DNA from 4 places in the Shinella sp. M31 genome. Region 4 is predicted to be linked to each of the others. Evidence: predicted binding sites of a transcription regulator. Region 4 holds the regulator's gene; each other region holds the start of a gene.
What was found. Region 4 encodes LexA, which represses DNA repair genes until DNA is damaged. Its sites were predicted from a motif close to TGTTCNNNNTGTGTTCNG; they were not measured.
Positions count from the first base shown of each region.

Region 1: ACOZKU_RS12490 (energy-coupling factor ABC transporter ATP-binding protein) is a predicted target of LexA. The motif match lies at 3,821-3,838, and genes of this name have one in related genera.
Region 2: ACOZKU_RS21260 (YifB family Mg chelatase-like AAA ATPase) is a predicted target of LexA. The motif match lies at 5,007-5,024, and genes of this name have one in related genera.
Region 3: ACOZKU_RS11140 (ImuA family protein) is a predicted target of LexA. The motif match lies at 1,799-1,816, and genes of this name have one in related genera.

Region 1 covers NZ_JBLZPH010000077.1:5,047-12,898, forward strand. The annotation lists gene ACOZKU_RS12470 (thiolase family protein) at 1-325, opposite strand, end outside; gene ACOZKU_RS12475 (class I adenylate-forming enzyme family protein) at 309-1,796, opposite strand; gene ACOZKU_RS12480 (biotin transporter BioY) at 1,801-2,364, opposite strand; gene ACOZKU_RS12485 (energy-coupling factor transporter transmembrane component T family protein) at 2,394-2,999, opposite strand; gene ACOZKU_RS12490 (energy-coupling factor ABC transporter ATP-binding protein) at 2,993-3,673, opposite strand; gene ACOZKU_RS12495 (winged helix-turn-helix domain-containing protein) at 3,856-5,055, shown strand; gene ACOZKU_RS12500 (hypothetical protein) at 5,066-6,025, opposite strand; gene ribB (3,4-dihydroxy-2-butanone-4-phosphate synthase) at 6,106-7,206, opposite strand; gene aroC (chorismate synthase) at 7,234-7,852, opposite strand, start outside.
Region 2 covers NZ_JBLZPH010000134.1:2,311-10,162, forward strand. The annotation lists gene ACOZKU_RS21230 (ABC transporter ATP-binding protein) at 1-283, shown strand, start outside; gene ACOZKU_RS21235 (endonuclease/exonuclease/phosphatase family protein) at 280-1,275, shown strand; gene ACOZKU_RS21240 (cupin domain-containing protein) at 1,368-1,871, shown strand; gene ACOZKU_RS21245 (hypothetical protein) at 1,986-2,762, shown strand; gene ACOZKU_RS21250 (linear amide C-N hydrolase) at 2,838-3,851, shown strand; gene gshB (glutathione synthase) at 3,951-4,895, shown strand; gene ACOZKU_RS21260 (YifB family Mg chelatase-like AAA ATPase) at 5,144-6,673, shown strand; gene ACOZKU_RS21265 (VOC family protein) at 6,723-7,118, opposite strand; gene cysK (cysteine synthase A) at 7,283-7,852, opposite strand, start outside.
Region 3 covers NZ_JBLZPH010000072.1:23,171-31,022, forward strand. The annotation lists gene ACOZKU_RS11135 (Y-family DNA polymerase) at 1-1,092, opposite strand, end outside; gene ACOZKU_RS11140 (ImuA family protein) at 1,007-1,768, opposite strand; gene ACOZKU_RS11145 (hypothetical protein) at 1,943-2,248, shown strand; gene ACOZKU_RS11150 (hypothetical protein) at 2,302-2,625, opposite strand; gene ACOZKU_RS11155 (GlxA family transcriptional regulator) at 2,693-3,712, opposite strand; gene ACOZKU_RS11160 (DMT family transporter) at 3,833-4,696, opposite strand; gene ACOZKU_RS11165 (PLP-dependent aminotransferase family protein) at 4,851-6,224, shown strand; gene ACOZKU_RS11170 (dihydroxyacetone kinase subunit DhaK) at 6,464-7,852, opposite strand, start outside.
Region 4 covers NZ_JBLZPH010000095.1:10,838-18,689, reverse strand. The annotation lists gene ACOZKU_RS16090 (beta strand repeat-containing protein) at 1-2,323, opposite strand, end outside; gene lexA (transcriptional repressor LexA) at 2,889-3,617, shown strand; gene ACOZKU_RS16080 (ComEC/Rec2 family competence protein) at 3,760-6,288, opposite strand; gene gltA (citrate synthase) at 6,594-7,852, shown strand, end outside.

The DNA of each region.
Region 1 (7,852 bases), on a different contig from region 4:
CCGTCACCAGCCTTGCGGCGAGCGCAATCGCTTCCAGCCCTGAGCCGCATTGCCGGTCGATGGTCATTCCGGGCACGGAAACGGCAAGCCCCGCCTCCAGCGCCGCGAGCCGCGCCAAATTGCCGGCGCTGTTGGCGGCATTGCCGAGCAGCACGTCGTCGACATCTTCGGCGGCAAGGCCGGTGTCCTGCAGGATGCGGCGAATGAGCGGTACGGCGAGGCTTGCCGGCTCGATGGTCGAAAGCGTGCCGTTGACCCGGCCGATCGGCGTGCGGAAGGCCGCGGCGATGACGGGAATGCGTTCGGGATCAGCGGAGCGGTTCAAGGACATCGCTCTCCTCCGCCACCCACTGCCGCACGGTTTTGGCCTCCACCTTGCCCGAGGGCGTCGTGGGCATTTTCGCGCAGAGCCAGAGCCGGCGCGGCTGCTTGTAGCGCGGCAGGAGATCGGCCAGCGCCGTGGTGAGCGCCGCTGCCGTCAAGCCCGGTGCGGCGGGCTCGATCACGCCCACCAGTTCGCTGCCGAGATCGGCATGGTCGCGGCCGAAGACATGGGCGGCGCGCACCAGCGGCAGGCTTTGCAGCGCCGCCTCGACCTCGGAAGGATAGATATTGTTGCCGCCCGAAAGCACCATGCCGCCGGCACGTCCGAGCAGATGGAGCGTGCCGTCCACCTCCAGGAAGCCGAGATCGCCGACCGTCGCCAGCGCGCCGAAGCGCGCCAGCCCCGTGCCGTCGCCGGAACCGAGATAGCCGGTGGCCACAAGCGGGCTTTCGACAAAGACGGTGCCGGTCTCGCCTGCGGGCAGGGGTTTGCCGGCCGCGTCGAGCACCGAGATCGCAACCCCCGGGAAGGCCTTTCCGACGGCGGTGGAGGAGGCGGCATCCCCGGGCGCCGTGACGGTGATGAAGCCGAGCTCCGAGGCGCCGTAATATTCCCTGAGCGCCGCGCCGGGAAAATGTCTGCCGCAAAGCGCGTGGTCGCCCGCCGTGAGTTTCGCGCCTGCCACGGTGATGGCCGCGACTTCAGCGAGTGGCGCACCCTCGCAGAGCCGGCGCAGCATGGTCGGCACGAGAACGAGGCGCTGCATGGCGTGCTCTCGGATCGTCATTTGTGCCGCGTGCGCGTCGAAATGCCGGGTGGAATGGAAGGCGGCGCCCGCCAGCAGGCACTCCGTCATGGCATAGAGCGCAAGCCCATGGGCGAGGGGGCCGGGAGCGTAGGTGCTGGTCTGCCCGGTGATGCCGAAGAACGGTGCCCCGGTGGCGAGGCTGATGCGCCAGGACCGGCGGTCGCGGATGATCGGTTTCGGATCGGCCGTCGTGCCCGAGGTGAAGACGATGAGGAAGGGCGCATCCGCCTGCCCTTCCGGCAGGGCGGGATCGGTCGCTTCCGCCTGCTCCGTGATGATTTCGGCGAAACCTCCCCTGGGATCGGTGACACGCAGTTCGTCGCCTTCGGCTGTGACGACGAGATCGGGATCGATCTTGTCGAGCAGCCGCTGCCGGATGGCCTCGGGCAGATGCGGATCGATGAGGGCGGCGCACATATGGCCCGACGTCGCGGCGGCGAAGGCGGCAGGAAACAGCGCGTGATTGCCGGTGACGAGCGCGACCAGCCGGTTGTCGGGGCCGATGCTGCTTTGGCCGTCCGGCGCCATTGCGGAAAAGGTGGCATGGAGGCGCCGCGCCGTGGCTGAGAGCGCGCCATAGGACAAAACCCGGCCATCCAGATGAAAGGCCGGGTTTTCAGGATTTCGCGCGGCGTGCCGTTCGAGGGCGCCGGAAAGCGGCATCGGCTCAGGCGCGCTGCGGCAGGAGCGGGTAGCCCGCCAACACGGCGCGGCCGGCCAGCATAGCGACGAAGGCCTTGATGAGATCGCCCGGCAGGAAGACCAGCGAGGCGACGGCCGTCTCGAAGAAGGCCTTGCCGCTCATATAGGCGAGCCAGGGCATGCCGAAGAGATAGACGACGCCGATGCCGCCGATCACTGCCGCGGCGAGGAAGGAGACGAATTGCGCCAGTTCCGGCTGCTCTTCGCGCACCAGGCGTTCGGCGACGAGGCCGCAGACGAAGGCGCCGAAGACCCAGCCGACGAGATAACCCGCCGTCGGGCCGGCAAAGACGGCAAGGCCGCCGCGACCGCCCGAAAGCACCGGCAGGCCGATGGCGACGAGCAGCAGCACGAGCAGCACGGCGCTCGCGCCGCGTTTGGCGCCGAGGATGCAGCCGGCCAGCATGACGCCGAGCGACTGTGCCGTGATCGGCACCGGAATGAAGCCGAGCGTGATCGGCGGCAGCAGGCCCAGCACCACGATGATCGCGGCGAAGAGGGCGATGAGGACGATGTCTCTGGTGTTCATGGCAGGGTTCCCCGATGGCAGGATGGCTGTTAGTGCCGCCGAAAGCCGCGGGCGTCAATCGCCATGGCGATCGTGTCCGCGTCCTTCAGCGTCAGGATGATGAGAGGCACGAGCAGGGTGAGCGGCCGCACCGGCAGGCCGCGCGCCCTGTGCGCGGCCGATATCTCGCCGTAGCGCGCAAAAATCTCCGGCACGAAGCGGATGACGAGGCCGACCGCAAGGCTGACATCCGCAGCCCGCACGAACCCGAACCGCTCCAGCGGTGTGATCAGCCGGGTGATCTCGTCCATGAAGGCGGAAATGCCGGTCGTCGCCGTCACGGCGGCAGCGAGCAGCACCAGCGCCGACAGCCGGCAGAAGACGACGGCCCCCTCATGCGGCGACTGGAAGACGGTGTTGGCCGCCGCGACGAGCAGCACGGTGAACAGCACGAAGCGCGTGCGCCGCACCGCCTCAACGAAACCGATGCCCGTCGAGAGATAGAGCCCCGCGGAAAGGCCGAGTGCCGGTACGAGCAGGCGCAGATCGGAAAGCAGGAACAGCACGATGGCGGCGGCAAACAGCACGATCAGCTTGCCGCGCACGGGAATGCGATGCAGCGGCGAATTGCCCTCGATATCCAGCCCGTTCAGCACGCCGCGATCTCCCGGTAGGCGCGGATCGCCTCTGCCGGACGGTCATCCGCCGCAAGCCGCCCGTCGTGGAAAACCAGAACGCGGTCGAAATCCTCGATCAGCGCCAGATCATGGGTAATCACCAGCACCTGCTCGGGCAGGCCGGCAATGGTGCGTGCGATCAACGCGCGGTTCTTCAAATCGAGCTGATTGGTCGGCTCGTCGAGGATCAGAAGCTCCGGACCGGTGACGAGCACGCTGGCAATGGCGCCGAGCTGCGTCTCGCCGCCGGAAAGTTCGTGCACGCGCCGGCGCGCGAGGTGCGAAATGCCGAACCGTTCAAGCACGGCCTCGGTGCGCCCGGCGATCTCCGCCTTGCCCAGCCCGCGGTTCTTCAGGCCGAAGGCGATGTCTTCGGCAAGGATCGGCAGGATCATCTGGTGCTGCGGGTTCTGGAAGATGAAGCCCGTCTTGCCGCGCGCCGCCTGCTCGTCCCCGACCGTGTCGAGCCCGCCGACCGTGACGGTGCCGGCGGTCGGCTTGACGAGCCCGTTGATCAGTCGCGCCATGGTCGTCTTGCCTGACCCGTTGAGGCCGACGACGCCGATGCGCTGTTCGGAGAGCTGCAAATCCAGCGGCTGGAGCGCCGTGCGGCTGCCATAACGCACCGTTGCAGCGGAAAAGACGATGTCCAAGAGCAAGGTCCCGGTTCGCGGATGGGTGCAGGACCTATAAGCAATTTAGCGGGAGGTGCGAAGGGTTTTTGCGACGGGCTCCCCCGATAATGTTGAACAATCCGCAGAAGATGTTGAAAGCGGCCTTTTCGGTGTGCGAAAAACGGGTGGAACAAACCAAGAATATATGCCTATCATCCGGCATGACGATTCTTCTTTCGAATGCCGACGCCCGGCGCATCTTCCTCGCCCGCCAGGGGCTCAGCGCACCGCCCGGCCGGCAGCTCGGCAAGGCGGGGCTGCTGCAGCTCATCCACGATATCGGCTTCGTGCAGGTGGATAGCATCGCCACCGTCGAGCGGGCGCATCACCAGATCCTGTTCTCGCGCAACCAGACCTACCGGCGCGAGCACCTGACGGAGCTTCTGGAGAAGGACGGCGATCTCTTCGAGCACTGGACGCACGATGCCTCGATCATCCCGGGCGCCTTCTTCCGCTATTGGAAACACCGCTTCCGCCGCAAGGAAGCGTCGATCCTCGCGCGCTGGAGCAAGTGGCAGGGGGAGGGCTTCGACAAGGCGTTCGAGGAAACCTACGAACGCATCGCCTCCGGCGGTGCCGTCCTATCGCGCGAGCTGAAGACGGACGATCACAAATCCGGCGGCTGGTGGAACTGGCACCCGAACAAGACGGCGCTGGAATTCCTCTGGCACACCGGAAAACTCAGCATAGCCAGGCGCGACAATTTCCAGAAGGTCTATGATCTCACCGAACGCGTGGTGCCGCCGCACCATCACGAACCCGCCGTCGAGCACGAGGCCTTCGTCGACTGGGCCTGCCGCAGCGCGCTGACGCGGCTCGGTTTTGCCACCCATGGCGAAATCGCCGCCTTCTGGGCGCTGATTTCGCCGGAGGAGGCGAAGACATGGGTGGATGCACACCGCGACGAACTGCGCCCCGTCTCGATCGAAACCGCCGATGGCGGCAAGCCGCGCATCGCCTACGCCTTCGATGGCTTTCCAGACAATCTCGGCGATATTCCCGAGCCACCCGCCCGCCTGCGCGTCCTCTCGCCCTTCGATCCCCTGATCCGCGACCGCAACCGCACCGAACGCCTTTTCGGCTACTACTACCGTATCGAAGTCTTCGTGCCGGAACCCAAGCGCCAGTACGGCTACTACGTCTTCCCGCTCCTCGAAGGCGACCGCCTCGTCGGCCGCATCGACATGAAGGCCGACCGCAAGGCCGGCACGCTCGACGTCAAACGCCTCTGGTGGGAGCCAAAGGTCCGCGCCTCGGCAGGACGGCTGGAGAAGCTGGAGGCGGAGCTGGCGAGGCTTGCGAAGTTTACGGGTGTCGAGAGCGTACGGTATCTCGACGGGTGGAATGGCGAGGCGGGCTAGGCCCTCGGCTTCACGCCGTCACCGCCCGCCCGCCAAAGGCACCCTTGGCCTGGTCCGTCAGCGCGCGAAACTTCTCCGAGGCACCCGTGAGCTTGGCGTCCCAGTCCGGGTCCGGCACCTGACCGCGGATCGTGTCGAAATAGACGGCCATGAGGGCGGCGATGGCGAAGGGTTCGAGCACGGCGGCCTTGAAGGCCCAGGCGAAGACGATGGCGACGATGAAGGTGAGAGCGGTGAGGTCGCCGGGGAAGAGATAGACCACGGCCGCGGCCGGTGCCAGCGCCAGGAGGAAGACGACGATGGAGAGAATCCACAGGAAGACCGAGAGCCAGACGGCGTTCTTCACCATTTTCAGGCCGTTCTGAGCGTAAAGTACAAGACCGCGCCGAGAACTTTCCCAGGCATTGTCGCTGCCGGTGCGGATGTTGTAGCCGAGGATGATCTCGTCGACATAGGTCAGCGACAGGCGGATGACGGTGTTGGCGAAGCGCACAACGCCGTCGAGGCCGGGAATGGGCAGGAACGCCGCGATGCCGCCGAGCAGGCCGGTGATGGCGGCGATTACGCCTTTGATGAGCTGGTCGAGCGCGAAAAGTACGTTCGCCTCGCCGAAGCGGGCGGTGACGACCTCGCGGCCATAGGCGACCTGGCCCTTGCCGTCCGGCAGCGGTTCACCGTCGATCAGCTTGACCATGACGGCGATATGGGCGGCCTTGACCATGTAGAGCAGCCATTCGCGCGCCCAGTAGACGGCGGTGCCGACCAGCCCCATGCCGAAAATGCCGCCCCAGACAGCGAAGGATTCCGGGCTGTCGGAGAGCGAGCCGACGCCGTAGCCGATGCCGGCACCCGTTCCGCTCGCCAGGATGAAGGCAAGCGTGATGACGAAATAAATCACCATCCGCGTGAGGATGAAGGGCATGGTCTTCAGCAGGATGCCGATGGTCTTGCCGATGCTGAAATCCCACATGCCGTAGTTCCCCAAAGAAATCCCGCGATCCGAACCGTCGCGCCAAAGGCAAACGTTTCGGAACCGCGGGATATTCGGGGTTAGCAGAGATCCGTCGAGCTGATCTGGATGCCGAAGCCCTCGAGGCCGACATAGTGGCGCTCGCGCGAGGCCATCAGGCGGATCGAGGTAATGCCGAGATCCTTCAGAATCTGCGCGCCGAGGCCGATTTCCAGCCATTCGCTTTCGCGCGCCTGCGCCTCGTCGTGGCCTTCGCCGTCGTGTTTGCTCCTGCGCGCGGTCTGGGATGCGCCGACGCCGACGGAGCCTTCGCGCAGATAGACGATGACGCCGCGGCCCTGTTCGGCGATGCGCTTCATGATGCCGTCGATCTGGCGCCCCGCGCCAAAAACGTCGTCGCCGACATTTTCGAGATGCAGGCGCACCGGAATATCGACGCCGTCGCGGATGTCGCCGAAGACGACGGCGAGGTGCTGCATCGGATCCCAGGGCAGGGTGTAGGTCAGGGCCTTGGCCTTGCCGTAGGGCGTCTCGATGTCGAAGCTGCCGACCTGCTCGATCAGGGTTTCCTTGCGCTGGCGATAGGCGATGAGATCGGCGACGGAGACCTGCTTCAGGCCGTTCTTCTCCGCGAAGGCCGCGACCTGCGGCCCGCGCATCACGGTGCCGTCGTCGTTGACCAGTTCGCTGATCACGCCGATCGGCGGCAGGCTCGCGAGCTTGCAGAGATCGACGGCCGCTTCCGTATGGCCCGAGCGCATCAGCACGCCGCCTTCGCGGGCGACGAGCGGGAAGATATGGCCGGGGCGCACGAAATCCGTAGCGCCGACATTCGGATTGGCGAGGTTGCGCACCGTCAGCGTGCGGTCGTCGGCGGAAATGCCCGTCGTCGTGCCATGCTTGAAATCGACGGAGACGGTGAAGGCGGTGGTGTGGGCCGAATCGTTTTCCGCCACCATGGCGTTGAGGTTCAGGCGCTTGGCCTCCTCGCGCGGCATGGGCGTGCAGACGATGCCGGAGGTGTGGCGCACGATGAAGGCCATCTTTTCCGGCGTGCAATGCACGGCGGCGACGATGAGATCGCCCTCGTTTTCGCGGCCGTCGTCATCCATAACGACAACGATTTCGCCGGCCTCGAAGGCGCGGATGGCATCGACGACACGCTTCTGGTCGTAGCTCATGGCAAAGATCCTCTTTCAGGCGGCCAATTACTTCAAACGGCCGGTCTGGCCGCGATCGCGGAGATAGTGGTCGGCAACGGCGCAGGCGACCATGGCCTCGCCGATCGGCACGGCACGGATGCCGACGCAGGGATCGTGGCGGCCCTTGGTGCGCACATCGACATTGTTGCCGTCGGCATCGATCGAGCGGCGCTCGGTCAGGATCGACGAGGTCGGCTTGATGGCAAAACGCGCGACGACCGGCTGGCCGGTGGAAATGCCGCCGAGAATGCCGCCGGCATGGTTGGACAGGAAGATGGGATTGCCGTCATTGCCCATGCGCATCTCGTCGGCATTGTCCTCGCCAGTCAGTTCCGCCGAGGCGAAACCTTCACCGATCTCCACACCCTTCACGGCATTGATCGACATGAGCAGCGAGGCGATGTCCTGGTCGAGCTTGCCGTAGATCGGCGCGCCAATGCCGGCCGGAACCCCCTCGGCGACCACCTCCACGACGGCGCCAATGGAGGAGCCGGCCTTGCGGATGCCGTCGAGATACGCTTCCCAGACGGGCACGATGGCGGGGTCGGGGGCGAAGAACGGGTTGTTGTTGACCGCGTTCCAGTCCCAGTTGCGGCGGTCGATTTTGTGCTTGCCGATCTGCACG
Region 2 (7,852 bases), on a different contig from region 4:
CGCCGAAGACCTGCGCCTGCACGAAGGTACCGGGGGTAGCCTGCCGTTCCGCATCGATTATGTCGAGGAACTCGGTTCCCAGCGCCTCGTGCACGGCATGGTTGGCGATCAGGCCATGGTCGCAGCCCTCTCGTCCGAAATCCCGTTGCCCGAAACGGCCTCGCTCTCGATTGCCCCGTCGCGGCTGCATTTCTTTGACACCGCCAGCGGCCAGCGCATCGACTGGTCGGGCGAGGCCGTCGGGCTGGGTGCCGTGGCCGCTGTTCCGGAGGCCGTCGCATGATGATCCGCACCACCGTCGACCGGCTCGCGGCACCAAGCCGGGAGGATCGCGCCGCAATCGCCACGCTGGAAAAATCCATCGCCGCTCATGATGGCCGCATGGCGGACCTTGCCTGCATGAATGCGGTGGAGACGGGTGGTCGCGCCGAACGCGCCGAGCCTCTGCCATTCCCCTTCACCGTGGCCGCCTGGAACCTCGAACGCTGCCTGTTCCCCAAGCCGAGCGCCGAGCATCTGGGCATGACCGGCGCCGAGATCGTGCTGCTCTCGGAAATGGACGACGGCATGGCCCGCACGCGCCAGACAAACACCACCGCCGCACTCGCCGATGAACTTGGCATGGCCTATCTCTACGGCGTGGAGTTCATCGAGCTTGGCCTCGGCTCCGAGACGGAGCTGGAATTTTGCAAGGACGACTTCAACAGCCGCGGCCTGCACGGCAACGGTCTTCTCTCCACCGTGCCGCTGCACCAGCCCTTCCTGCTGCGCCTTGAAGGCGAACGCCTGTGGTTCACGGGCGCGGTCGACCAACCGCGGCTTGGCGAGCGCATGGCGATCGGCGCCGTCATCAACTCCGAATCCGGACCGCTCGTGCTCGCCTCCACCCATCTGGAAAGCGCCACGACGGCCGCCTGGCGCGAGCGGCAGACGGTCGGCCTGATCGATGCGCTCGACGCCGCCTTCCCCGGCCTGCCCGTGCTCATCGGTGGCGACCTCAACACCGGCAACCATGCCGGCGGCGATTTCGAGGCGGAAGGCCTGTTCGCCCGCGCCGCCGAGCGTGGTTTTACTCGCCACGGCGGCCCGCTCGATGTCATGACGACGCGTCCGAGCCTCATCACCCGCTGGCCGGAGCGCGCGATGAAGCTCGACTGGTTCCTGTCGCGCGGTCTTGCCGTGTCGGAAACGGCGATCGTCTCATCCCTCTCTCCCGCCGGCCGCCCGCTGTCCGACCACGACCTCATCACCTGCCGTATCGATGGTTTCGCCTGAAAGATGACCGTTGCATAAAATGCGACGGATTGTTTGAACGGCGCTGTTACCGATTTCGCGTAAGGCTTTCCCCGGATTGTAAGGGGGATGAAATGGTCCTGAAACTGATGCTCGTCACCATGGTCGGCGCTGCAATGCGTTCGAAAGCCGCCGAAGAGAAGATGCCGCGGCCGTTGATCTCGGCCTCGCTCGATGAGCTCGAAATGGCGCCGAAGCCGATCGAGCCGTCCTGGGTGCTCGCCGGCAACCCGCAGGCCCGGCTTTCGCTGCATTCTCGCGCTTATGACGACCAGGCGACGACGGCGATCTGGGATTGCACGGCCGGAACCTTCCGCTGGTATTTCGGCTGGGACGAAACCGTGATGATCCTCGAAGGTGAGGTTCACATTACCGCCGAGGACGGCAGCCAGCGCACGCTGAAGGCCGGCGACATTGCCTATTTCCCCGGCAAGAGCTGGGCGACCTGGCACATCGAAACCTACGTGCGCAAGATCGCCTTCTGCCGCAAGGAATTCCCCACACCGATCAATCTGGCGCTGAAGTTGCGCGATCGCCTGCGCGGCGTCACTGCGTCCTCCGGTGGGCTTGCGGCCTGACATTTTCCGAGCCTTGTCAGAAGTATGGTATTGCGTATTGCTGGTGGCGCTGTAGCCTTTGGTCGCAACGCATGAGGGTTCTTGATGGTGCTGCGGTGGTTTGGCCGGTTGGCAATTCTTCTGATCGTCGCGGGTGGCCCATCCGCGCACGCTGACGATTTCGATTCCGCGCGCCTCGCCTCTGACAGCGAATGGCGGGTCATTGTCAGCCCCTATGTCTGGGCCGCTTCCTTGAAAGGCGATGCGACGCTTGCCGGCCGTACGACGGATGTCGACGTGCCTTTCAGCGACGTCCTTGGCCATCTCGATTTCGCGGTCATGGGCAATGTCGAGGTGACCAATGGCCAATGGGGCGTCTATTTCGATGGGCAGCATGTGCTGACCAGCCAGGACGAGGAAGTCTTCCATCACCAGCTCGGCCTCGACATCCAGACCACCATTCTGTCGGCAGGCGCCTTTTACAAGGTCTATGAAGAGCAGCTCGGCGGCGTAACCGTTTTCGGCCAGCCGCGCCGCTTTTCCGTCGAGCCGACCGTCGGCGTGCGCTGGACGCGCCTCAAGGCGACGGTTGATGCCGGCTTCCTCAAAACGACCAAGCGGGCAGATTGGACCGACCCCTTCGTCGGCCTGCGCCTGAACGCCGACCTCAACGATCGGTGGACGGTGAATGCCGAGGCCGATGTCGGTGGTTTCGGCACCGGCTCCAAGCATAGCGTCAATGCCCAGGCCTATCTCGGCTACCGCACCCATATGGGCAATTTGCCGACCATTCTGCGCGTCGGCTATCGCGTGCTCTCGCAGGATTACGAAGGTGATGATTTCACCGGCAACAAGTTCAACTGGAACGTGACCCAGCATGGACCGGTCGTCGGCCTGTCCATCCGCTTCTGACGCAGGGAGAAGACCATGCGACGCACCACTATGCTCAAAGCCCGGACGTCCGTCCTCGCACTTGCCGTGTCCTGCATGGCGTTGGCGCCGGTCGCCGAGGCCTGCACGCGCTTCGTCTATCTCGGGCCGAACGACAACATCGTCACCGCCCGTTCGATGGACTGGAAGCTCGATGTCGCGACCAATCTCTGGGTTTTCCCGCGCGGAATGGAACGCAACGGCGAGGTGGGGCCTAACTCCCTGAAATGGACCTCGAAATACGGCAGCGTCATCGCAACCGGCTATGATGTGTCGACGACCGACGGCATGAACGAGCGCGGCCTCGTTGCCAATGTGCTGTGGCTGGTGGAATCGGAATATCCGAAGTATGACCAGAGCAAACCTGGCCTGACGATCGCCGCCTGGGCGCAATATGTGCTCGACAATTTCGTGACGGTCGACGAGGCAGTGGCCGATCTCGCGAAAGAACCGTTCACCATCGTGTCGGACAGCGTGCCCGGCGAGGAGCGTCTGACGACCTTGCACCTTTCCATTTCGGATGCGAGCGGCGACAGCGCCATCATCGAATATATCGACGGCAAGCAGGTCATCCACCACGACCGCTCCTATCAGGTCATGACCAATTCGCCGACCTTCGATCAGCAACTCGCCCTCAACAGCTATTGGAAGCAGATCGGCGGCACGGTCATGCTGCCGGGCACCAACCGCGCCTCCGACCGCTTTGCGCGCGCCTCCTTCTATGTGAATGCCATCCCCAAGGCCGAGGATCCGAACCGTGCCCTGGCCAGCGTCTTCAGCGTGATCCGCAATGTCTCCGTGCCCTTTGGCATCACGACGCCGGACGAGCCGAACATTTCCTCCACACGCTGGCGCACCGTGGCCGATCACAAGCGCGGCCTCTATTTCTTCGAATCCGCGCTGACGCCGAACACGTTCTGGGTTGATCTGAAGAAGATCGATTTCGCACCGGAGACCGGCAAGGTGCTGAAGCTCGATCTCGGCAAGGATCAGGACCACACCTATTCCGGCGATGCCACGGCGGATTTCGTCCCTGCCGAGCCCTTCCATTTCCTCGGCCTGCAGCTCTGACCGTTTTGCCGGGCCGAAGACGCGCCGATTTCGCCGCTGCGGCGTTGTCTTCACGCCCGCGACATCCTAAATGTGCCGGGCATTCCTGAGGGGACTTTCATGGCTAAGATCAAGAACGTCGCGGTCCAGATGGACCACGTGTCGACCATCAACATCGCGGGCGATTCCACCTTCGCCATGAGCCTCGAGGCGCAAAGCCGCGGCTACAAGCTTTTCCATTACACGCCGGACCGGCTCAGCCTGCGCGACGGTACGGTCTATGCCAGCGTCGAGCCGATGGAGCTGCGCGACGTCAAGGGCGACCACTATACGCTGGGAGCGCCCGAACGCGTCGATCTCTCGACCATGGACGTGGTTCTGCTGCGCCAGGACCCGCCCTTTGACATGTCCTACATCACATCCACACATCTCCTGGAGCGCATCCATCCCAAGACGCTCGTTGTCAATGACCCGGCCTGGGTGCGCAATTCGCCGGAAAAGATTTTCGTCACCGAATTCGCCGATCTGATGCCGAAGACGCTGATCACCCGCGATCCCGCCGAAATCCGCCGCTTCCGAGACGAGATGGGCGACATGATCCTGAAGCCGCTCTACGGCAATGGCGGCGCTGGCGTCTTCCATTCCACCAAGGACGATCGCAATCTGTCCTCGCTGCTGGAAATGTTCGGCCAGATGTTCCGCGAGCCCTTCATCGCCCAGCAATATCTGCCGGATGTCCGCAAGGGCGACAAGCGCATCCTGCTCGTCGACGGCGATCCGGTCGGCGCGATCAACCGCGTGCCGGCCGAACACGATGCCCGCTCCAACATGCATGCCGGCGGCCGCCCGGAGCCGACGGAGTTGACGGCGCGTGAGAAGGAAATCTGCGCCCGCATCGGCCCCGCCTTGCGCGAGCGCGGCTTCCTGCTCGTCGGCATCGACGTCATCGGCGACTATATGACCGAGATCAATGTGACCTCGCCGACCGGCCTGCGCGAGGTCAAAAAATTCGGCGGCGCCGACATCGCAGCCCTGCTCTGGGACGCGATCGAACGCAAGCGCTGAGGCCGTTTCCGGCCTTGCCGTGACGTTTCGTTCGCGGACGTCCCGGCTTCGTTCCGCAAATGCAACCGAGTGCAACCGGCGCGCGGAAAATCGTGCGGCGGGTTCTATAATTGTTCTTGTTTCATTCCGTGTTTCATGCCAGATTTGCAGCTGCAACCCAGGGGCGGGTGAGCGGACTGTTTTCGGCATAAAAGTGTTGCGGCATTGCCGTGCTTTGAGCGCGCTGCCGCGGGACGGGCGGAGCGATCATGGTGGCGCGGGTTTGTACGATTGCGTTTCAAGGCATCGAAGGCGTGCCCGTCGATGTGCAGGTCATGGTGGCGCCCGGCAAGATGGGCATGCAGATCGTCGGTCTCGCCGACAAGGCCGTGGCGGAAAGCCGCGAGCGGGTGCAGGCGGCCCTCCACGCCTCCGGTCTCTCGCTGCCGCCCAAGCGGGTGACGGTCAATCTTGCGCCGGCGGATCTGCCCAAGGAAGGCAGCCACTACGATCTCGCCATCGCGCTCGGCCTGATGATGGCGCTCGGCGCGGTGCCGGCGGATGCACTGGAGGATTTCCTCGTCATCGGCGAGCTCAATCTCGACGGCACGATCGCCTCCGTCGCCGGCGCGCTTCCCGCCGCCATGGGCGCCAATGCACTCGGCAAGGGCTTGATCTGCCCGGCGGAGAATGGTGCGGAAGCGGCCTGGGCCGGCGGCGGGCTCGAAATTCTCGCCCCGCGCAGCCTGATCGCGCTCGCCAACCATTTCAAGGGCACGCAGGTTCTCGCCCGCCCGGTGCCGGCAGTCCGCGCCGCGGCAGGCGATTTGCCTGACCTCCTGGATATTCGCGGACAGGAAAGCGCCAAGCGGGCGCTGGAAGTCGCCGCGGCCGGCAGTCACAATCTCCTGATGGTCGGTCCGCCCGGCTCGGGAAAGTCCATGCTCGCCGCGCGCCTCGCCGCCATCCTGCCGCCGCTCGCCCCGGCCGAACTGCTGGAAGTCTCGATGATCCATTCCATCGCCAGCCAGCTTTCCGGTGGGCGCCTGTCGGATCGCCGCCCGTTCCGTACGCCGCACCATTCCGCCACCATGGCGGCGCTGGTGGGCGGCGGCCCGCGGGCAAAACCCGGTGAAGTGTCGCTCGCGCATAACGGCGTGCTCTTCCTCGACGAGCTCCCCGAATTCACGCCGCAGGCGCTCGATGCCTTGCGCCAACCGCTCGAAACCGGCGAATGCATCATTGCGCGTGCCAATCATCGTGTCAGCTATCCCGCCGCCGTCCAGCTCGTCGCGGCCATGAATCCATGCCGGTGCGGCATGGCGGGCGAGCCCGGCCGCAGCTGCGCCCGGGGTCCGCGCTGCATGAGCGATTACCAGGCCCGTGTCTCCGGCCCGCTGATGGATCGCATCGATATCCGCATCGACGTGCCCGCTGTCTCCGCGACGGATCTTATCCGCCCGATGGCCGGAGAGCCGAGTGCGGTTGTGGCAAAGCGCGTCGCCCAGGCGCGCGCCCTGCAGGCCGATCGTTTCGCCCGCCTCGGCATGGGCTTGGTGACCAGCAACGCGCGGGCCTCGACCGCGCTGGTCGAAAAAGTGGCCGAGCCTGATCCCGCCGGCCTCCAGCTGCTGCGCGATGCGGCGGAGAAGATGCGCTTTTCCGCCCGGGGCTATCACCGCGTCCTCAAGGTCGCCCGCACACTCGCCGATCTCGACGAGTGTGCGATCGTCGGTCGTATCCATCTTGCCGAGGCGATTTCCTACCGGATTGCCGGCGAGCGGCTTGTCACGGCCTGATGGCCGATGTCAACGGGGCCGAATATGCATCCGCCCGCTATCTCCGGTGTTACGCCGGTCCTTTGAAAACCGCCTCGATATGGTGCCCGTCCGGATCGACGACGAAGGCGGCATAATAGGTGGGGCCGTAGTGCAGGCGCAGACCGGGCGGGCCGTTGTCGCGGCCGCCGGCAGCAGTGGCTGCCGCGTGGAAGGCATCGACGGCCGGACGGCTCGGTGCGGCAAAGGCGATGTGGAAGCCGGGGCCGGGCGCGCGGGCATCGTCGTCGGCTTTGATGGCCAGCTTGTCGCCACCGCCCGACGGCCCGTAGCCGACGGCCTGGCCGGCTTCGCCGGGCCGCAGGTCGGACCAGACGCGTGTATAGCCGAGCGGCGCAAGCGCGGCGTCGTAGAAGGCCGCTGAACGGTCGATGTCGTGAACGCCGAGGGAGAGGTGATGAAGCATGGCGGAGAGGATGATAGTCAGTTTGGAGTTGGATACCGCATGGCCGGGCCATGCGGTGATCTTATGCCGAAGCCTTTCAGCCGAAGCGCGTTCGCTTCGGCTTTGGGGGATACGGCAGACAAAACCTTTGAAGCTTCCGCCAAACCGGAGCTGCCGGAAAGGCGTTAGCTGGCGAGCCCTTCGAAGAGTGCAGTCGAGAGATAACGCTCGGCGAAGGAGGGAATGATGACGACGATGGTCTTGCCGGCATTTTCCGGGCGGCTGCCGACCTTGGCGGCGGCGGTGAGGGCGGCGCCGGAGGAAATGCCGACCGGCACGCCTTCGAGCCGCGCCACGAGGCGTGCATTGGCGAAGGCCTCGTCATTGCTGACGGTCACGACCTCGTCATAGACTTGCCTGTCGAGGATGGCGGGGGCAAAGCCGGCGCCGATGCCCTGGATCTTGTGCGGGCCGGGATTGCCGCCCGAGAGAACCGGGCTGTCGGCCGGCTCGACGGCAACGACCTGGAAGCCGGGTCTCCGGGCCTTCAGCACCTGTCCCACGCCGGTGATCGTGCCGCCCGTGCCGATGCCCGAGACGAGGATGTCGACGGCACCATCGGTGTCGTTCCAGATTTCTTCCGCGGTCGTGTTGCGGTGGATCTCCGGATTGGCCGGGTTTTCGAACTGCTGGGGAATGACGGCGCCGGGAATGGTGCTGGCCAGTTCCTCGGCCATGGCGATGGCGCCCTTCAT
Region 3 (7,852 bases), on a different contig from region 4:
GACGAGACCGGCGATGTCAGCCTGTTCCTCCTCGATCAGCGAGGAGACGGCTTGATGCAGGACAAGCGGTTCCGCAAGCGTCGCCGTGAGGTCCATGATCTCGATGCCGAAGCCCGGATCAATCGTCTCGATACGATCGCACAGCAGCCGGACGAGGCGTTTTTCATCGCGCACGGCGCGTGCCGTGCCGACGCGGATGGCCTGCAGCGTATTGTCGAGGCGGTGGAAGATCAGATCCAGCCGGCGGGCACCGAGGCCGCGTTTTTCCAGCGCCCGGCAGAGATCGCCGACGAGGCCTGACGTGTAGCGCGCGATGGTCTCGGCCGCGCCGATCGGCTCACCGAAGACCTTGCGCGCGCTGACGACTTCAGGATCGCGCAAGGGATCGACGGGCTCGGAAACCGTGCCCTGCACCTGGTCGAGCCGTCGGCCGAGGCCTGCGCCGAAGCGCAGCACGAGGGGCGCGCGCGGCACGGCGAGCACCTCGCCGATCGTCGCAAAGCCCAGCACATGAAGGCCGGTCACGGTTTCCGGCGGGATCCTGAGGCCGGGGATCGGCAAGGGCGCCACGATCCTGCCGGTCTCGCCCGGCGGGATAACGCAGACGGGTGCGGCCAGGAACCGGGCGGCGGCATGCGCCGCACCCCACGTATCGGCCACCGCCGCGCGGGCGAAAATGCCGGAGGCGCCGAGCCGGTTGACGAGGCCGGCCAACATGCGCTCCTCGCCGCCATGCAGATGGTCCGCACCGGTCGTGTCGATGACGAGCCCATCCGGCGGATCGGGCGCGACGATGGGGGCATAGTGCTGCAAGGCCCAGAGGGAGAGACGATTGAGGGCTGCGGCATCGGCGGCGGGATCGGCCGGCAGGGTAAGAATGTCGGGCACCAGCGCATGGGCCTTGGCAAGCGGCATGCCGACGCGTAGGCCCGCCTGCTCGGCCACCCGGCTCACCGCCGTGAGAACACGGCGCGCGCCGTCGCGGCCGACGAGAACGAGCCGCTGGTCAGCCGGTGGCGCCGCGGCTCCGAGGGAGCGCCGCAGGCGATCGATCGGCCAGCCGGGAAGAAAAAGCGATACGACCCTCGCCATCGGTAGCCTCCACATCAAACTCCGCCGCGGCACCCGCCCGGCAACGCGTCAGTTCCAGCAGCCATCGCGCCCGGCCGATGCCCGGCACGGGAAGGGGGAGCGACGGCCGGACGGACACCCGCCAGCGCGTCACGGCGGCCGTCGGCTGATCGAAGACTGCCGCCTCCTTACGGTCCCGGAAACGGCGAAGCGCGAGGCCGAGCGTGCCGCCGGCCTCCGCCGCCAGTTGCAGGCGGCGCGAGGCGGTCATCGACAGGCGCGCGACTTCGGCCACGACGGCGCCGAGCCCGCCATGACGCAGCCCCTCCTCGAAACAGAGGAGCAAGCTCTTTTCGTCGCCCGCCTCGACATAGATGACCCGGCCGGGCGCCAGTCCCGCCTGCGCCAGTGCGGGCGCAAATAGGTCCGGACGGGTCAGGCACCAGAGCACCTGCCCTTTCGTGCGCGCCGCGACACCGGCGGCAAAGAGCATGGCGGCCGCACCCTCGACGGCGTCATTGCCGCCGCCGCAGACCTCATGCAGGCTGGCCAGCGCCAGCCCGCCGCCCGGCAGGCGCTCATCGATTTCGGGCACACCGAAAGGCAGTACCGCTCGGTCGCGCGCCGCGCGGCCGTCGAACTGCCGGATGCGGTCGCGCAGATCGGCGACAACGGCACTGGCGGCGAGGGCGGACATTGGCGGGGCAGCTCCTTGACGAAAGACGTTCGTTCTCTTTTTGTTCTTAAACGAAAAGAGAGTCAATCACTCCTGCCGGCCCGCAACGATCACAGTTTGAATCAGAGACGGGAACCAAGTGGCGCGGCGGAAGTTCTACCCTTTGCCATTCCATTCAATCCAGGAGACATGTCCATGGCTGACGAAAAGAGCACCGGAAAGCGCACGCTTGGCGTCGTCGAGGGGCGAGACAACATTTCGGAAGAAGTTCGCGCCGCCGAGGCGGAAGCCTCGATCAACGAGCAGATCGAAGCCTTGAAATCGGAGATCAGCCGGATGAAGGAATCCGCAGGCCTGATTGCCGAAGGCACCGGCCAGCTCGCCGTCGCCAAGGCGGAATCGCTGCGCGAAGATTTGCGCCAGACCATCCAGGCCAATCCGCTGGCAACACTCGCGGGCGCCGCCTTCATCGGTTACCTCTTCGGCCTGCGCCACCGCTGATTTTACCTATCGAACAGCATAAAAAAGCCCGGCATTGCCGGGCTTTTCCGTGTTCAGAACCAGCGCTGGCGACGCGGCGGCTCGTTTTCGAGCGAGCCGAGCAGATAGCCCAGCACGACACCGGCAAGACCGGCGGCCAGAACGACGGTCGAAAGACCGGCCGGATGCTCGCGGGCGGCCTGCGCGACGGCAGCACCCTCGGAGCGCACATATTTCGTTGCCGAGCGCACGGCCGGGCGGGCCGCATCCACGGCATTGCCGGCGCGATCACGGATCGTTTCATAGGCCTCGCTGCCGCGATCGCTGAGATCCTTCTGGAGCGTGGCGATCTCGGCGCGAAGGGCGGAAATCTGGGATTGAACGTCAGTGCTTGCCATTGCGGTCTCCTTGTCAGAATGGTGACCGAACGGATGGCGGGCGTCTTGGTTCCCGGAAAAGGCGAAATCAGCTCGCCTGGCGGCGTCCGTCGCGACGGATCTGCGAGGGCGTATCGTCGAAGGCCGCGCGGAAACGGCGGGTGAAATGCGACAGGCTCTCGAAGCCGGTCTCAAGCGCGATCTCGATCAGCGGCTTGTTGGTGCGCACCACCATGTTGAAGGCGGCCGCCATGCGGATCTTCATGTAGATCGTGCTCGGCGAGGCGCCCATGTCGCTCTCGAACAGGCGCTCCAGCTGGCGGCGGGAGACGCCGGTCATAGTGGCGATGCTGTCGATGGACAACAGGTCTTCCGTGTGCTGCTCCATCATCATGATGGCGAGATGCACGCGGCGGTCGCGCGCCTCCAGCCCGAGCGGATTGCGCGGCTGAAGGTCGGTGGCGTCGCGCCGGTGGCGGATCTGCAGGATTTCCAGCGCATTGCGCTCCGCCGCCTCGCCGACATGATGGCGCACGAGCGTTGCGGCCAGATCCGCGACGCTGCTGCCGCCGGCACAGGTGGCGACCTTGCCGTCGAAGCGGAAAATCTGCTCGGAAGTCGCCTCGATATCGGGGTAACGGGCCCGGAATTCGCGGTGGTGCAGCCAGCTCACGCAGGCCGTATGCCCCTTGAGCAAGCCCGCCTCGGCAAGGACGAAGCTGCCGGTACAGAGGCCGATCAGCCCGACGCCGGCCTTGGCGGCCTTGGCCAGATAGGCGCGTGCATAGCTGTCGATCGGCTCATCCACCTTGAGCAGGCCACCGACCACGGCGATGTAGTCGAAAGCCGAGGGATCGGCAAAGGGGGCCGTCGGCGCGACCTGGATGCCGCTCGACGAGGAGATGAAATTGCGCGAACTGCTCAAGACGTCCCAGTCGCAATTGACGCGGCGGGAGCGGTCTTCACTATCGCTGGCAAGCCGCAAGGTATCGACGAACAGCGCAAAGGCGGAGAGCGTGAAGCTTTTCGACAGGATGAAACCGACGCGCAACGCCTTGGGCGCCGCGTGGTTGCCCGTCTCCCGCGATGTCCGCACATCCACCGTCATCCGCATCTCCCGGGCGGTCTGCCGGGACAGGATCGTCGCCAGCCAGGACCGCCGTCGATATTCATAGCAGATTTCGCCCCACCGCTCCATTCCTTGCACAGCGTTTGTATGCTGATTGGCTTATCTGGCAAATTTGCGCGCCCCGGCAACGCAGGCGACGATGGCGAGCGTAGTCAGGAGCATCAGCGAGCTGACGTGCTCATGCAGTAGGAAGGCGGCGAGCAGCAGGCCGAAGAAGGGCTGAAGCAGCTGCAATTGCCCGACCGCCGCAATGCCGCCGCGTGCCAGCCCGCGATACCAGAAGACGAAGCCGACGAGCATGCTGAAGACCGAAACATAGGCCAGCCCCGCCCAGGCGCCGCCGGCAATGTCGGACCAACTGTCCGGCAGCGTCGCAAGCGCGATGACGGCCATCAGTGGCAACGCGAGGATCAGCGCCCAGGAAATGACCTGCCAGCCGCCGAGCGTGCGCGACAGTTTCGCGCCTTCCGCATAGCCTAGTCCACAGGCGATGATCGCCGCCACCATCAGGAGATCGCCGGTCAGCGAGACCTCCGCGCCGGAATTCAGCGCGAAGCCCACCACCATCGCGCTGCCGATGACGGAGAACAGCCAGAACAGCGGCTTGGGCCGCTCCCCGCCCCGCAGCACCGCGAAGACCGCGGTTGCCAGCGGCAGAAGCCCGACGAAAACGATGGAATGGGCCGATGTGATATATTGCAGCGCGAGCGCCGTCAGCAGCGGAAAGCCGACGACGACGCCGAGCGCGACGATGGCGAGAGAGAAGAGATTGTCCCGCGAGGGCTTGCTCTGACGCAGCGCGACGAGCAGCGCCGCCCCCAACAGCGCGGCGATGACGGCCCGCGCCGAGGTCAGGAAGAGCGGCGAAAAATCCGCCACCGCGATACGAGTCGCCGGCAACGACCCGCTGAAGATGATGACACCGGCAAGCCCGCTGCCCCAACCGTCCATGGATGTTTTCATGTGCACCTCGCATTCGCCGGGAAAATACGCGCGCGGGGCTGGCCGGGACAGAAACAAAACCATACAATATCGAATAACTGTACCAGCTTCAGAAGCCATACACTTGAGCGAAGCCTTGCCCGAAACCGCAAGAGGAAGCCGCACCGAACAGGTGATGGCCGCCATTCGAAACCGCATCGCCGGCCGGGCGCTGGCGCCGGGCGATCGTCTGCCGTCGATCCGCGGCCTCGCCGCCACGGCAGGCGTGTCGCCGTCGACGGTCGTCGAGGCCTATGACCGGCTGGCCGCCGAGGGCTTGATCCGGCCGCAACGCGGCTCCGGCTTCTACGTCTCCCATGCCGCCCCGCCGCCACTGAAGCTGGCGGATGCCGAAACGCCGAAGGCCCGCGCGGTCGATCCGTTCTGGGTATCGCGCCAATCGCTCGATGCCGAGGACGGCACGCTGAAACCCGGCTGCGGCTGGCTGCCGGCGGAATGGATGCCCAACGAGGCGCTGCGCCGGGCAATCCGCAGCCTCGCGCGCTCAGACGACGCCATGCTCGCCTATTACGGCCATACACGCGGCTCCAACGCGTTGCGACGGCTGCTGCTCGGCCGCCTTGCGGAAGAAGGCGTGGCCGCCAGCCCCGAGCAGCTGATGCTGACCAATACCAGCACGCAGGCGCTCGATCTCGTCTGCCGTTTCCTGCTTCGCCCCGGCGACACCGTGCTGATCGACGATCCCTGCTACTTCAATTTTCAGGCACTGCTGAAAGCCCATCAGGTCAAGGTGATCGGCGTGCCCTACACACCGGCAGGCCCCGATGTCGCGACGTTCGAGGCGCTGCTTTCGGCGGAGCGGCCACGGCTCTACATCACCAATTCGGCGCTGCACAATCCGACCGGCGCGACGCTCTCGCCGCAGGTCGCGCACCGCCTGCTGAACGCGGCCGCGGCGAACGACACCGTCATCGTGGAAGACGACATCTTCGCCGATTTCGAGCCGGAGCCGACGACGCGGCTTGCGGCACTCGACGGCCTGCACCACGTCATCCGCATCGGCAGCTTCTCTAAGACGCTCTCGGCCTCCGTGCGCTGCGGCTATATCGCGGCACGGGCGGACTGGGTCGAGGGGCTGGTCGATCTGCAGATCGCCACCAATTTCGGCGGCCCGAGCCCGGTCTCCAGCGAGATCATCGCCCATATGCTGGCCGGCGGCTTCTATCGCAAACATATGGAAGAGCTGCGCCGCCGCTTGGTGCGCGCGCGGCGCGAGACGGCCGACCGGCTGGCGCGGCTCGGCATCACGCCGTGGCTTTCGCCACGCGGCGGCTTCAATCTCTGGTGCCGGCTGCCGGAAGGGCTGGATTCCGGCGAGGTCGCGCAGGCCGCGGTCGCCGAAGGCGTGGTGTTTGCGCCTGGCAATGTCTTCAGCGTCTCGCAAACGGCCGGCAGCTTCATGCGCTTCAACGTTGCCCACATGGGCGACCCGCGCATTTACGATGTACTGGCGCGAGCGCTGGAGCGCAGACACTATCCAGAATTCTGACCATCGGCGGGCTAGCGCTCAAGACGGGCGAGGAAAGGCTCGGCGCGGGTGACAACCAGCCCTCCGGTGCGGCGCAAGCATTGCTGGATGACTTCATGTCATGCACCCTCGAAAGGGGCTGCGCAGAAGCCTATGCCGGGCTCGCTTTCCTCGTCGCCGCAGCCGGTACAATGGCACAATCTCGCACCGCGATCCTAGGCATTGCCAAAACGCGCCCGGCAAACTGCTCCGGCGCGCGATCAGCGCGCCAGATGTTCGAAGAGCCGGGCCACGGCCTCGGCGCCGGGGTCGATATGACCTTCGAGCTGTTTGGCGTTGATATAGGCGGCGCGGCCGGCCTTGGCGCGGGTCAGGGTCGCGGTGACGTTCGCGCCCTGTCTTGCAGCATCGGCTGCAGCGGCAACGCCCTGTCCGAGCGCGTCGAGCGCGGGGGCAAGCGCATCGACCATCGTGCGGTCGCCGGTCCGGGCGCCGCCGATTTCCTGCATGCGGGCAAGGCCAGCGCGCAGCGCCTCGCGCATCGGCAGGCCGCTCGACGCCCCGTCGCCGGCGGCGGCGAATAAGATAGCAAGCAGCACGCCGGAGGAACCGCCCATCGTCTGGCTGAGCTCCTGGCCGATGGCGCGCAGCAGCTGCGTATGGTCGGACAGCGGCAGGCGGTCGATGGCCTTGGTCAGCGCGCGGGCGGCACCTGCCAGCGTCGAGCCGGTATCGCCATCACCGGATTTGGCATCGAGCGCATTGAGATCCTGTTCGGCGGCAACCAGCACGTCGCAGCAATCGAGAAGGAAGGCGCGCGTCGCCGCATGCTGGGACGGCATCGGCATGATTGGCGTCAGGCCGTCCGGCAGCGCGACGACGGAAATCGGCCGGACATCCGAAACACCCGGCCAGGCGGGGATCGGTACGGCGGTTTTCAGCAGCCTCAGCTCGTCGGCGTCGGCCAGGAAGACCGAAATGGAGAACCCCTGCATGTCGAGCGAGGTCATCAACGGCGCGGGGCCGATGACATGGTGTATCCGTGAGCCGACGGAAGAGCCGAAAAGGTCATGCGCAAGCACGGACATTTCCAAGACCGAAGCGCCGCCGAGATTGTTGATCAACGCGACATGCGGCCCCTCGCCCATGACGGCGGCCAACCGCTCGACCATGGTCGCGACCGAGGCGCGTGCGCCGGCAAAATCGATCTGCTCGACGCCTGCCTCGCCATGAATGCCGAGACCAAGTTCGGCCTTGCCGTCCGGGATACGATCCTCCTTCGGCGAGCCGGGCACGCGGCAGGTGTCCAGCGACATGCCGATGGAACGCGTGCCGGCGATGACGCGCTTTGCGGCAGCCGTGACCGTGTCGAGATCGGCGCCGTGCTCGGCGAGCGCGCCGGCGATCTTGTGCACGAAAAGCGTGCCGGCGACGCCGCGGGCCTGCGGCAGGTCGGGAAGCGCGATGTCGTCGCCGACGATGACCATCGAGACGTTCAGGCCATAGGCCCGCGCCCTTTCGGCGGCGAGGCCGAAATTCAGCCGGTCACCGGTATAGTTCTTGACGATAAGCAGGCACCCGGCCGGCCCCGTCACGGCAAGAATGCCGGCCAGCACGGCGTCCACGCTGGGCGAGGCGAAGACGTCCCC
Region 4 (7,852 bases):
CCACACCGGCCGCGGCCGTCTGATAGGAGGCCCTGTCCGTTCCATTGCCGCCTGACAACGCGTCGGCGCCGGCCCCACCGATCAAGGTGTCGTTGCCATCCTGCCCGAACAAATTGTCGCTCCCGCCGAGGCCGGAGATCGTGTCCGCGCCATTGCCGCCGAGAATGCTGTTGGTGCCGTTATTGCCCGTCAGCGTGTCGTTGAAGGCCGAGCCGGTTAGGTTTTCGACCGAATTATAGGTGTCGCCAGCTGCCTCCCCGGTGTTGCCTCCCGAACTGGAAAGATTGGCGATCACGGCCGCGGCAGCATCCTCATAGGTCACCCGATCGCTTCCGGCGCCGCCGGAAAACTTGTCCGCGCCCGCGCCACCGAGCAGGACGTCGTTGCCATCGTTGCCGAAGATGTTGTCGTTTCCGCCGAGGCCGGAGATCCTGTCGTCACCGTTCCCACCGAGAATGCTGTTGGTGCCGTTCGTGCCGGTCAGGGTGTCGTTGAACGCAGAACCGGTGAGATTCTCGATAGAGTTGTAGGTGTCGCCAGCCGCTTCACCGGTATTGCCTCCCGGGCTGGAAAGGCTTGCGACCACGCCGGCCGCCGCATGGGCATAGGTGACCCGGTCGGAACCGGTTCCGCCGGACAGATAGTCGCCACCCGCGCCGCCGTCCAGTACGTCGTTGCCTCCCGTGCCAAACAATTCGTCACGCACCGACGTTCCGCGCATCGTTTCGTCGTCGTTGTCGCCGAGGATGATCAGCCGGTCGCCCTCACCGACATTGGGATTGAAATCCTGCACTTGGAGTTGTGACAGGTCGACCGAGGTGGCATCGCGCATTTCGACGCGGAAACGGTCAGCCGTACCGACAGCCGCAAAGTCGAGAACGAGATCGGCTGCAAGGCCGGCTCCGATCTGGTCGGCGCGGACGATGACGAGCTTTTCCGGTGCCACGGCCTCGAACTCGATTTCCTCGACAGAGATGATCGTCGTGTCCACGAGGCTGATGTCGCCGGTGGCCAGGATGCGGTCGGAATCCGCACCGCCGTCGATCGTGTCGTTGGCAAAGGCGTCGAGACCGCCCCCTTGGAACGTATCGTTGCCGGCATTGCCCGACGCGATGTCGTGCAGCGAATCGACCTGGATCGTATCGCTTGCACCGTCGCTGACGCTGGTGCGGATCAGTTCGTTCACTTCGCCGGTGATGCGGCCGGCGTCGCCGTCGGTATCGCCGCTATCCTGCCATACGGTGACGAATTTGCCATTTTGCAGGATGCCGAGGGCAGACAGAATGTCGCGGTCGAGACCTTCCGCCGCGATTGCGAATTCGCTCGCCAAGTTGGCCGACAAGGCATTGCCGTTCTGATCGAAGATGCGGGCGAAGATGTCATCGACAGTGCCGTTAAAGGGGCGCGTCCAACTGACGACGATGAAGCCGTTCGACAGGACGGCAATGTCGGGATCGACCTCGTCTACGGTGCTTGAGGTGTTGACCTTGATGAAACCGGTCTGGGCGACCCCGTTGGCGTCGAAAATTTCGAGCGTGATGCCATTGCCCAGCGTGCCGCCTTCTGCCCAGCCGGAGTCCGTGTAAACCACGGCCCAATTGCCGTTCGGCAGCGCCGCCAATGCTGATTGCGTGTTGTCACCGAAGCCATCGATCACGAAGTCTGCGGTGCGCAGGCTGCCGTCGGCATTGTAGATCGTGGCCCTGAGCGGCTGGTTGGCCGGGTCGGTGTCCGTATAGGTGACGACGAAGCCGCCATCGGCCAACCCGACGACGGACGCGTCGTTCTGGATGCCGACGGTCGCCGCATTGACTTGGGTGAAGCTGCCCAACTGGACGCCGGTGTCGCTGTAGCGGCCGAAGAAGATATTGCCTCCGAACGTAAAGCTGATGACGAAGCCGCCCCCGCTGAGCGCGCTGGTGATCGGGTCCTCGAAAGCGATCGACGGACCGCTCAGGGTCAGTTCGCCGCCGACAGCATTGCCGTCCTGGTCGAAGATGCGGCCGATCAGTTCGCTTTCGGCCGGGTTGTTGTCATCCCACACGACCAAGACGTTGCCATTGGCAAGCTTGGTCAGCGAAGGCTTTCCGGGAGGCTCAGTGTTGGCGTCGTCATAGGGGACGCGGAAACTGCCGACCTGATTTGAGTCGGCATCGTAGAAATCCAAGAGAATGAAGTTGCCGTTTGCGGTATTGTAAGCGGCGACGAAGCCGCCATTGTCGAGTCCCAGCACGTCCGGCAGGATTTGGGTACCCGGCGTGAACGTATTTACCCCGAACTGGGCGGTCGTGGTGGTCGTGGCGAAGGTGGTTGTGACGGTCATCGGTAACACTCCTGAACTGCTGTGATTGATCGGAATTCAGCGTGATTTCGGTAGAACCGCGGTTTCATGCGAACGCATTCAACAGCGCGCATCAGGCCACTCGACAAGAGAAAGGCCAGTGAACAAGACGACATCTTTGCTTGCGGAGTCGGGAACACGGGTGTCGTCAGCCCGTGTTGCATAGAGGAGCTGCCCATCGCAGATGGTTCGGTTCACAGAGAAGACAGAGAGGAAATCCCTTCCCCCAACGCGACGTAGTTTCGCGTTGAGGTGCTCCTTCAGTCCTTGAGCGCGTCGTTCTCAATGACGCCTCGAAATAAAGAACGCGCGTGAATCCGAGCTTATTCTATAATTATCTTTTTTTCTTACATTTGATATCCCACAGGACCCTAGTACGGCGCAAGGCAAGCCTCCCGCATCCCTTGACCGGTATCCGTGCCGTTCCTTTTGGCCAGTACGGGAGCACGGTTTCATCGCCATATTGTTTCAGCGGCCCCTTGCGGAACACATATGGAACAGATAGTGTCTGTTCTGGATTTGTTTCACGATTCTCGGTGGAGAGGCCATGCTGACGCGCAAACAACAGGAACTGCTCCTGTTCATTCACGAGCGTATGAAGGAATCCGGCATCCCGCCGTCGTTCGACGAGATGAAGGACGCGCTGGATCTCGCCTCCAAATCCGGTATCCATCGTCTCATCACGGCGCTCGAGGAGCGCGGCTTCATTCGCCGCTTGCCCAACCGGGCGCGGGCGCTCGAGGTCATCAAGCTTCCCGAAGCCTATTCGGCAAGCCAGCAGCCCCGTCGCGGCTTTTCACCCACCGTTGTCGAAGGCAGCCGCGGCAAACAGCCGGCGGCACCGACGCCCCCGCACCGGGTCGCAACACCGCAATCAGACGTCATGTCGTCTTCGGTCTCCGTGCCCGTCATGGGCCGTATCGCCGCGGGCGTGCCGATCTCCGCCATTCAGAACAACACGCATGACATCACCGTCCCGGCCGAAATGATCGGTAGCGGAGCTCACTACGCGCTGGAGGTCAAGGGCGATTCGATGATCGAAGCCGGCATCTTCGATGGCGACACGGTCATCATTCGCGATACCAGCAGCGCCAATCCCGGGGAAATCATCGTGGCGCTCGTCGACGACGAGGAAGCCACGCTGAAGCGCTTCCGCCGCAAGGGTGCATCCATCGCGCTCGAAGCCGCCAACCCCGCCTATGAAACCCGCATCTTCGGACCGGATCGCGTGAAGATCCAGGGCAAGCTGGTCGGGCTTATCCGGCGTTACAACTAAGCGAACCCTGCCGGAGGCGCTCGTGCTATAGCGCGCCTCTGAGAGTGCATACCTGCTTTCTGGATTGTGCGCCTTCATCAAGGCGCCGAGCCTGTGCGGTTCTAGGACTGGATTTGCCGGACCGGCCAACGAGGTGTTGAGCTCAAAAATCGCTCGGGCTGATCGCCTCGACGTCAATGAAGCCGCCGTGAGCGCCGCTTTGGCGACGGTCTCCCTCGGCGTTGCCGCTGGTGTAAGTTCCGGTTCGCCAGTCATAGGTGCGGTGGCGCGACCACGGGCGATCCAGCGTTTCAACGGCAGGCGTGATGCTGGCTTCGAGCATGAAGGGAGCATTTTCCTCCTCGGCGGCAATGATCTCCAGGGCTCCGGTTCGCCGCAGGTGTCGGGCGGTGATGAGCTTTGCACCGGAGCGGCACGCAGCGGTGCGAAGCGGCACCTGCGTGATGACGAGGTCTGCGAGATCGCAGGCCGTGCCGAGGAACGCGACGTCTTCCAGCGTGGCGATACGCCATTCGTTTGGTGAAACGGCCACGCAGAAAGCCTTGGTCTCGCAGACGAAACCCGCCTGCTTTGCCGCCGCGTCGAGCGCGGACAGCATGGCCGCTTTCGCCTTTTCGCGATTTGCCTTGTGGCGTGGCGATTTTCGTTTTTTCGTGGTTTCGTCAGCAGCATCCTGTACTTCGACCGTCAGCCCGGCGGTCTTTCGCATCGTCGGCTTGACGACCTCGTCCAGCCGCAGGGCCCGGCGCCATTGCGCATAGACGAAATCCGGCGGGCGGGCACGGTTCGTCGCAACCCCACTCTCGCGCAGGATGGCGACGAGGCGGCCGTCTTCCGAGACCAGAACCTCGGGCCTTCTGTGATCACCGGGCCGGAATGCGACGGCGATGCCGATCAGCACGAGCAATGTTCCCGCATGGCGAAGGCGCGTTCTGAGGATACAGACGAGCCCGCCGCCGAACCCGATCAGCAGAAAGGCGGCGAACGGGATGCGGCCGGTGACGATCTCGCCCTTCCAGCTCGCCACCCAGTTGGACAGGGCGATCATCCACTCGATCCCCTTGCCCATGATCGCGAAGGGAATGGCATCGAGCCCGAAAGGCATCAGCAGCACGGCGACGAGGCCGAAGGGCATGACGATGGCGCTGATGGCGGGCATGGTGAGGAGGTTGCCCGCCAGCCCATAGGCCGGAATCCGGTTAAAGTGGCCGATCGAATAGATCAGCGTCGAAAAACCGCCGATCAGCGAGGAGAGCACCAATCCGCCGAGGAAGCGGCCGGCCGAACCGCCGGCGGCCGGCAACACCCCGCCCCGGCTCTCCCGTTTCACCGGCCGCTCGCGCCATGCCGCATAGCCGGCGACAAGCCCCAGCGTTGCGGCATAGGACATCTGAAAACCGGGATTGGTGACCGCCGACGGCGTAATCACCAGGATGAGGATGGCCGAGAGCGCGACATTGCGCAGGCTGATCGCCGACCGGCCGAACAGCACGGCGACGAGCATGACGCAGATCATGATCCACGACCGAACCGCCGAAAGCGCCCCGCCCGAGACGAGAATATAGAGCGTCACCATGACGAGCGCCCCGGCGGCGGCGATTTTCTTTGCCGGATATCGCTCGGCAAAACCGGGGATCAGCGCCATCAGCATGCGTGCGCCGACGAGAAACGTGCCGGCCGCCAGCACCATGTTGAGCCCGGATATCGCCAGCACATGGGCGAGCCCCGCCTGCCGCAACGCCTCCACCGTTTCCGGGCTGATCGCACGCTGTTCGGCCGTCACCAGGGCGGCGGCGATGGCGCCTGCATCGCCGCCGATCCGGCCGCGGATATGCTCGGTCAGATTGTTGCGCCATGTCGCGATCTCCTGCCGGATCCGCTCCTCAAGACCCGCCGGTTTCGCCGCAACCTGTTGCGGTGCCTTATAGAAATAACCAACCGCGCCATTGCCGGCGAAATAGGCATCGAAAGCGAAATCGTTGAGCCCGGCCAAAGCGGGGCCGGATGGTGGATTGAGCCGTGCACGGCCTGCAATGCCACCGCCGATCGGGATCGATTCGTGCCGGTTGCGCGCGAGAACCGTCACCACACTGGGTGCACGCTTTAGGATGGGATCCTGTGTCGCCGTCAGCGCGATGCGGTAGCGGACAGCGCCCCGCTCGTCGCTTTCGCGCGACAGCACGCGGCCGGTAATCTGCGTGGTCACCGGTGCGTCGAGCAGGACGGTATCGAGCCGGGCGCTTTCGAAGGCTGCAAGCAGCATGCCGACAGGCACAAGAAACGCAGCCCCGGCGGAAAGCGCCCGCCAATCCTCCCGGTGGCGCAGGCGCCAGGCGGGCCAGAAGGTGGCACAGGCGAGAACAAAAAGAGCGAGAACGGAGGGATCGGAAAGAGCAGCAAACCAGAGAGCGGCTCCCGCGCCGAGAAAGACCGGTACGAACAGAAAGAAATGACCGTGTGCCCGTTCCTCGGCAAAGGCGGCGTGCATGTTTTTTGGTGGAAGAACGGCGTGCCGAAGCCGGCTTTCGATCCGTCTCAGAGCGGCAGGCAACGCGCCCCCGTGCTGCACGTCATCGAGTGCTATCGGTGGCGATGGGACGTCGGAAAACGTTCGCCAGGCGTCGGCCTCGCGCAGTGCCTCCCGTTTCTCCGCCTCCTTCACCCCGGCCATGATCCCGGCCCCTTTTTCTGCCACCATAATGCAATCGACGACAAAAAACTTCAATCAACAGTAGGCGGGAAAAATACTAAGCCAGCAAGATAGGATGCGCCCTCCGCAATTGCGCGGGCACGCGCACAGGTTGCTTGCAACTTCGTCGAAAGGGTAGATATTGCGTTGCCGGAACGCTTATTTTCGCAGTGCACAATTTGCCTTTCGTATTGCTTGGCAGGGCACCGTAAATGGGCTAGCAAAACGAGCATGTTCATGGGTGCGGCACAAATGCGTGCCACCATTCGAAACAACGGAGGATCGTCATGACAGGAACTAGCGCGGGTGTATCGATCGGTGGCAAGACAGTTGAGCTGCCGACGCGATCCGGGACGATCGGCCCCGATGTGATCGACATCGGCACCCTCTACAAGAATACCGGCGCCTTCACCTACGATCCCGGTTTCACCTCCACCGCATCCTGCGAATCGAAGATCACCTATATCGACGGCGACGAAGGCGTCCTGCTGCATCGCGGCTATCCCATCGACCAGCTGGCCGAGCATGGCGACTTCCTGGAAGTCTGCTACCTGCTGTTGTACGGCGAACTGCCGACGAAGTCCCAGAAGGACGATTTCGATCATCGCGTGACGCATCACACCATGGTGCACGAGCAGATGAGCCGCTTCTTCACCGGCTTCCGTCGCGACGCCCATCCGATGGCCGTCATGTGCGGCTGCGTGGGCGCCCTGTCGGCCTTCTACCACGACTCGACCGACATCACCGATCCGCACCAGCGCATGGTCGCGTCGCTGCGCATGATCGCCAAGATGCCGACGATCGCCGCCATGGCCTACAAGTACCATATCGGCCAGCCCTTCGTTTACCCGAAGAACGACCTCGACTACGCGTCGAACTTCCTGCGCATGTGCTTTGCGGTGCCCTGTGAAGAGTATGTGGTGAACCCGGTTCTGGCCCGCGCCATGGACCGCATCTTCATCCTGCATGCAGACCACGAGCAGAACGCCTCGACTTCGACCGTTCGCCTCGCCGGCTCCTCGGGCGCCAACCCGTTTGCCTGCATCGCGGCCGGCATTGCCTGCCTCTGGGGCCCGGCCCATGGCGGCGCCAATGAAGCGGCCCTCAACATGCTCTCGGAAATCGGCTCGGTCGAGCGCATTCCGGAATATGTCGCCCGCGCCAAGGACAAGAATGATCCGTTCCGCCTGATGGGCTTCGGCCACCGCGTCTACAAGAACTACGATCCGCGCGCCAAGATCATGCAGAAGACGACGCATGAGGTTCTCGGCGAGCTCGGCATCAAGGACGATCCGATGCTGGAAGTCGCGATGGAGCTCGAGCGCATCGCGCTGACGGACGAGTACTTCATCGAGAAGAAGCTCTACCCGAACATCGACTTCTATTCCGGCATCACGCTGAAGGCGCTCGGCTTCCCCACCACCATGTTCACCGTGCTCTTCGCGCTCGCCCGTACGGTCGGCTGGATTGCCCAGTGGAACGAAATGATCGAAGACCCGGAACAGCGCATCGGCCGCCCGCGCCAGCTCTATATCGGCGAGCCGAA